Chondromyces crocatus: one gene and its partner. The protein of the gene in region 1 binds, or shares a complex with, the protein of each later gene. Links are inferred from orthologs where the notes say so. Each region holds a gene or a part of one and is shown in the gene's direction. Other genes may lie near its edges.

Region 1 (3,311 bases):
GTGTTGATCATGGGTGTGTTGAACAGGACGCCGGACTCTTTTTCCGACGGCGGCCGGTTCACCAGTGATGCGGCTGCAAGTGCGTACATCGAGGCGATGCTTGCCGAAGGGGCGGACATCATCGACATCGGCGCAGAATCGACGCGACCTGGCTCGGAGCATGTGTCGGATCGCGACCAGATCGCCCGGCTCGGCAGCGGTGTGCGCGATGCCGTCAGGCGGGGCGCCCTGGTATCGATCGATACGACGTCTGCGGCGGTCGCCGAGTATGCCCTCGATGAAGGGGCGGCAGTGGTCAACACGGTCTCCCTCGATGCCGCGGCGGCCCTCGGAGCCCTCTGTTCTCGTTACGATGCGGCGCTCGTCTTGATGCACAGCCGGGGGACGATGGGAGACATGAAGGGCTTCTCGGCCTACGCAGACGATGCCTACCAGGATGTCGTCGCGGATGTCGCGCGCGAGTGGACGGCGGCGGCCGAGCTTGCGGTGGGTGCAGGCCTCCCGCGAGGCGAGCTCGTCTTCGATCCTGGTTTCGGCTTCGCGAAGAATGCTCGCCATTCGCTCGAGCTCGTCGCGCGGCTGCGCGAGCTTTGCGCGCTCGGGTTCCCGGTGCTGGTCGGTCCGAGTCGAAAGTCGTTCCTTGCGCGGGCAGCAACCCACGAAGATTCCGGGCTGCCCGAAGCAGCGCCCGAGCAGCGGCTCGGCGCGACCATCGCCGCTTGCGTCGCCTGCGCGGAGCGAGGGGCTGCCATCGTGCGTGTGCACGACGTCGCGCCGGTCCGTCAGGCCCTCGCGCTGAGCGCGGCCGTGTCACGGGTGGAGCGCGGTGCTGCCACGCACGGATCCAAAGCTTCTGCAGATGCTCTCCACGGGTCTCTCGCCATCCCTCGACGTGATGAGGGCACGCGCCGATGATCGAAGGCTTTCTTCGTCTATTTTCAGCCAGACCTCCACTGCAAATCTTCCGAGATCTGCTCGACATCTTCATTGTCGCCTACGTCGTGTACCGCGCGCTGCTGGTGCTGCGAGGGACGCGCGCGATGCAGATGGGCCTGGGGCTCGGGATCGTCTTTCTTGTCTATCTCGGCGCCAAGGTCTTCAGGCTCACGACGCTCCTGAGCCTCCTCTCGTGGCTGCTCTCCTCGATCATCCTGATCGTCGTCGTCGTCTTTCAGAACGACATCCGCCGCGCGCTGATCCGGGTCGGTGGGAAGGCGTGGTTCTCCGCCGGTCGTGAGCAGCAGTCCCGGGTCATCGACGAGGTGGTCGCCGCTGCGACCGAGCTCGCGCGTCATCGCATGGGAGCGATCATCGCCTTCGAGCAGGACGCGAACGTGCTGGAGTTCGTGAAGAGCGAAGGCATCCTGATCGACTCCCTGGTCACCCGGGAGCTGCTCGTCTCGCTGTTCGTCCCGGAGTCGGTGAACAAACTGCACGATGGTGCCGTGCTCATTCGCGATCTGAAGATCGCGCGCGCGGGTGTGTTCTTCCCGATGCCAGAGACCAAGATCCTGGATGCCAGCCTCGGCTCTCGCCATCGCGCCGCGCTGGGGATCACGGAGGAGACCGACGCCGTGGTGGTGGTGGTCAGCGAGGAGCGCGGGACCATCAGCTTCTGCTTCAGCGGCAACATCGTCTCGAACCTCGACGGCCAGTCGCTGAAGCATGCTCTCCTCGGGCTGTTCGGGCGCTCCTCGCGCAAGCGCCGCTTTGCTCGTCGACCCACGCGGACGTCGCTGCTCACCAGTGGGCCGCCGTCGATCCCGACACCTCGCTCGGCCACCACCACGCCGACCGGGGAATCCCAGGTCGGCAAGCCGGCCGCTTTGACGCGCTCGGGCGCGTCGGACAAGCTCGCCCCGAAGTCCTCCATGCCCCTGGTGACGACCACGACCAAGCTGCCCACCTCGACCCCCATGAAGCCGGCAGAGGTTCGCTCCTCGGTCGTCCACGACACCGAGCGACTCTCGGGTGAACGCTCGCGGCCTGCGGTGACGGACATGCCCGCAGGAAAGCTGGCCGAGCCACGAGGTGAGACGAAGAGCACGCCCTCGCCCGAGAGCGGTGACGACGCCGAGGCGCGACTTTCGCCACCCGTCCCCAGTCAGCGCACCTTCGTGCCGACGGGCTCCAGTGGCAGCACCCCCCACCGGGACGACTCGTGAACCAGGGCGTTCGCGGCATCCTTCGCTCCGCCTTCCTGGAGAACCTCGGGTTGAAGGCGATGTCCCTCGCGTTCGCGCTGGGATTTTACGCCTTCATCCACGGTGCGGAGAACGCGCAGCGGACCTTCTCGGTCAGCGTCGTCTCCGTCATGCCCAAGGAAGAGCTGAACCGTCAGCTCATGACCCAGCTTCCGACGGAGGTCGCCGTCACGTTGAGCGGCTCGCGCACCCAGCTCGACGATCTTCGCGCTGATGACCTCGGCACCTTGCAGCTCGATCTGCGGACCGGCCGCGTCCCCTACGTGGAGCTCGATCAGTCCATGTTCCACGTGCCCGAGGGGCTCACGGCCGAGCAGATCTATCCTCCGCGCATCGAGCTTCGGTGGGACGACGTGATCACCCGCGTCATTCCAGTGCAGGTCTCCCGGACTGGCGAGCTGCCGACGGGCTTCGAGGTGAAGGAGAAGATCGCCGTCGAGCCGATGTCGGTGAAGGCGCGAGGGCCCCAGTCCATCGTCGAGGTCATGCAGTACGCGCGGACCGAGGCCTTCGACGTGACAGGTCTCACCACGGGGACCTACGATCGTACCTTGGCGCTGGATCGTCCGCCGAAGCTGGTCGTCTATGATGCCGACAGCGTGAAGGCGACGCTGGAAGTGACCCGCGAGATGGTCACCCGATCGTTCGATCGCAAGGTCGAGGTGGTCGGGCTCCCGCGAGCGCGCACCACGCCCGCCTCGGTCACCGTGCGCATCACCGGCACCACCGAGGAGGTGAACGCGCTGGCCCCGGAAGCCGTCGTCCCTCTCGTCGAGCTCAAGGGTACGACCGTCGACACCGCCCAACCTGGCAGCGCGTTCCTCGACGTGGTGGTGGATGTCGGATCGCTCCGTGTCGAAGTCAGCCCGCCGCGCGTGCTCGTGAAGTGGTGAGCATCTCTCTTCGTGAGCGCTGAGGGGTCAAGCGCCTGGTGATGAGGGCGCCCTGATGATGCTGGTGCCTGATGGCGCGGGCGCCCTGGTGGCTGGCGCGGGCGCCCGGGTGGTAGGGCGGCTCCGGCCTCTCGGTGGTCGCCGAGCATCCGCGAGCTTCGCGCGAATGCTCGGTTCCCCGCGACGCTGGAGCGCCGGCTCTCGCTACAGGGAC
Region 2 (3,301 bases), 3.3 Mb from region 1 along the record:
CGCTGGGGATCGAGGTCCACGCGCTCGGCTGCGATCTGGGCGAGCGCGAGGAGGCCGAGGCCTTCGTCGACGGTGTGGTCGATGTTTTCGGGCGCATCGACGTGCTGGTGAACAACGCCGGCGCCATCCACGTCGCCCCGGTCGAGGAGAGCGGTGTCGAGGGCATCGAGGAGGCCATGCGCTCGAACTTCTGGAGCGCGACCTACGTGACCCTGCACGCACTGCCCCACCTGAAGGCGCGCGGGAGCGCCGGCAGGATCGTGAACATCACCTCGGTGGGGGGCCGCGTCGCCATCCCGCACATGGTGGGCTACGCCGCGTCGAAGTTCGCGATGGCCGGCTTCTCCGAAGGTCTGTGCGTGGAACTCGCTCGAAGCGGGATCAAGGTGACCACGGTCGTGCCGGGCCTGATGCGCACGGGGTCCATCTACAACGCCACGTTCGGGGGCGACGCGGAGGCCGAGTTCGCGTGGTTCAGCGTGCTGGCGTCGTTGCCCATCGTGAGCGTGAGCGCGCGCCACGCCGCGCGCGCCATCGTCAGAGCGACCCTCGATGGGCGGCAGGAGGTGAAGCTCGGCCTCTCCGCCCACGCGGCCAGCCTGGCGCATGGCATGGCGCCGGGGTTCACCACGCGCGCGATCGCCGCCGCCGGCAGTCTCTTCCCGTCGTCCGAGCCGCAGGACGCCGAAGAAGCTCCGCGCGTGCAGCGAGGCCGCGACGTGGACAGCGCTCTGCCCGGGTCGATGGCCGTGCGCTTGTCGGACGACGCAGCGCGAAACAACAACGAGGCGCCGCCATCAGCGGCCCGTGAAGCGAGCCGATCGCGATAGTCGGCCTCCATCCGCTCTGCTAGAAATCGCGGTCCACCAACGAACCCAGGGTTGACCGTGGCGAAGCAGACGAAGAAAACCTCCCCCGCCGCGTCCACCGCGGCCACGACCCCTCCTCTCCGCAAGCTCTTCGGCACCGACGGCGTGCGCGGCGTGGCCAATGTGCCGCCGATGACGCCCGAGATGGCGCTGCGGCTCGGTCGAGCGATCACCTACGTCGCCAAGCGCAGCAAGAACCGGCAGGTGCGCGTCGTGGTGGGCAAGGACACCCGCCTCTCCGGCTACATGCTCGAGACCGCGCTCGCGTCGGGCATCTGCGCGATGGGCGGCAGGGTAATGCTGAGCGGTCCCATCCCGACCCCCGCGGTCGCTCAGCTCACGCAGAGCATGCGCGCGGACGCCGGCATCGTGATCAGCGCGAGCCACAACCCCTACGACGACAACGGGATCAAGATCTTCGGCCCCAACGGATTCAAACTGCCCGACGCCGACGAGGCGGAGATCGAGCGCCTCATGGAGAGCGACGAACTCGACGAGGGCCGCGCCGTCGGCAACCACATCGGGAGCGCCGTGAAGCTCGACGACGCGCGCGGCCGCTACGTCGTGTTCTGCAAGAACACCTTCCCGGCCCACCTGACCCTGGACGGAGTGAAGGTGGTCGTCGACGCCGCGCACGGCGCCGCTTACCGCGTCGCGCCGACCGTCTTCAGCGAGCTGGGGGCATCGGTGACGGCCCTCGGCGTGAAGCCGAACGGCTGCAACATCAACCGCGACGCAGGCGCGCTGCACCCCGAGCACGTGAAGCACGAGGTCCTGAAGCGGAAGGCAGCGCTGGGCATCGCGCTGGATGGCGACGCAGACCGCGTGATCATGGTCGACGAGCGCGGCGAGGTGGTCGACGGCGACGCGATCATGGCGATGTGCGCGCTGCAGATGCTGCGCCACGAGCGGCTCCCCAAGCGGACCCTCGTGGCCACGGTGATGAGCAACCTCGGCCTGGAGCGAGCCCTCGAGGCGCATGGCGGGCGCGTGGAGCGCACCGCCGTGGGAGATCGGTACGTCGTCGAGGCCATGCGCGCTGGAGGGTACTGCTTCGGCGGAGAGCAGTCGGGGCACCTCATCTTCCTGGATCACGCCACGACGGGTGACGGGATCGTCGCCGCGCTCAAGGTGCTGGCGATCATGATCGAGGAAGGCAAGCCGCTCAGCGAGCTCGCGAACCAGGCCATGCAGCGCGTGCCGCAGGTGCTGGAGAACGAGACCTTCAAGACGCGGCTGCCGACGGAAAGCATGGTGAAGATGCAGACCGCCGTCGTCCGGGTGGAGAAGGAGCTTGGCGATCGCGGGCGGGTGCTGGTGCGGTGGAGCGGCACCGAGCCGAAGCTCCGGGTGATGGTGGAGGGAGAAGACGCGGACAAGATCCGCACCTTCGCACAGGACATCCTGGCAGCCGCGCGGCTCGATCTGTCAGCCCCCGCGGGCTGAAGAGGGCCGCGGTCGCCCGAGGAGGGTGTGACGGATCGAGGTGAGCCGCGGTCGCCTGGGGAGCACCGCGGCTGGACGAAGAGGGAGGCCGCGGCCGCTCGAACAGCGGCCTCGTGGGTTCAGCGCTTCTGCGTCTGGTTCGCGACGGCTTCCGCCTTCTGCCGGGCAGCCTCCTGGTCACCCAGGTAGTAGTTCTTCTGCGGCTTCAGGTTCTCGTCCAGCTCGTAGACCAGCGGCACCCCGGTCGGGATGTTGAGCCCGACGATGGCCTCGTCGGAGATCCCGTCCAGGTACTTGATCAGCGCGCGCAGGCTGTTGCCGTGAGCGACGATGAGCACCCGCTTGCCCTCCTTGATCGAGGGCGCGATGGTCTCATGCCAGTACGGCAAGAAGCGCGCGACCGTGTCCTTGAGCGCCTCGGAGAGCGGGAGATCCTCGGGACGAAGGCCAGCGTACCGGGGATCGCGGCTCGGGTGCCGTTCGTCGTCGGCCGTGAGCGGCGGAGGCGGCGTGGCGTAGCTGCGGCGCCAGATCTTCACCTGCTCCTCGCCGAACTTCTCGACCATCTCCGTCTTGTCGAGTCCCTGGAGGGAGCCGTAGTGACGCTCGTTCAAGCGGTAGCTCCGGTGCACCGGGAGCCACATGCGATCCATGTTGTCGAGGAGGATCCACAGGGTGCGGATGGCGCGCTTCAGAACGGACGTGTACGCGACGTCGAAGTCGAAGCCGCCTTCCTTGAGCAGCCGGGCCGCTTCGCGGGCTTCTTCGCGACCTTTGTCGGTCAGATCGACGTCGGTCCAGCCGGTGAAGCGGTTCTGCAGGTTCCAGAGGCTCTCGCCATGGCGAATGAGGACGAGCTTGGTCATGCGGCCACCTTGAAAGAGCTGCGCCTCGAACGCTACCCCCAAGGTGGCGTGCGAGGGCAGATTCGGCCACCAGAACCTGCCTCTCCTCGGGCGGAGAGACCGCGCATCACTTCAGCAGCT

What was found.
Region 2: the proteins of cdaA (region 1) and glmM are in contact, whole or in part, in a crystal structure (PDB 7OJS), measured with the Bacillus subtilis proteins. The link is inferred for Chondromyces crocatus from one-to-one orthologs.

Annotation. Positions count from the first base shown.
Region 1 is NZ_CP012159.1:548,962-552,272, reverse strand. Bases 39-3,038 are described here. They hold cdaA (diadenylate cyclase CdaA), read left to right. Parts: upstream 39-911; coding sequence 912-2,165; downstream 2,166-3,038. Other genes in these bases: CMC5_RS02055 (CdaR family protein), read left to right, coding at 2,162-3,038; folP (dihydropteroate synthase), read left to right, coding at 39-915. Outside these bases: more of folP, read left to right, coding at 10-38; more of CMC5_RS02055, read left to right, coding at 3,039-3,097; CMC5_RS02050 (cytochrome-c peroxidase), read right to left, coding at 3,302-3,311. UniProt on the Bacillus subtilis protein: One of 3 paralogous diadenylate cyclases (DAC) in this bacteria, catalyzing the condensation of 2 ATP molecules into cyclic di-AMP (c-di-AMP). Upon expression in E.coli leads to c-di-AMP synthesis.
Region 2 is NZ_CP012159.1:3,842,052-3,845,352, reverse strand. The notes cover bases 112-3,101. They hold glmM (phosphoglucosamine mutase), read left to right. Parts: upstream 112-887; coding sequence 888-2,315; downstream 2,316-3,101. Other genes in these bases: gpmA (2,3-diphosphoglycerate-dependent phosphoglycerate mutase), read right to left, coding at 2,435-3,101; CMC5_RS14370 (SDR family NAD(P)-dependent oxidoreductase), read left to right, coding at 112-830. Also shown: more of CMC5_RS14370, read left to right, coding at 1-111; more of gpmA, read right to left, coding at 3,102-3,181; CMC5_RS14355 (NHL repeat-containing protein), read right to left, coding at 3,288-3,301. UniProt on the Bacillus subtilis protein: Catalyzes the conversion of glucosamine-6-phosphate to glucosamine-1-phosphate. Glucosamine-1-phosphate is used for cell wall biosynthesis.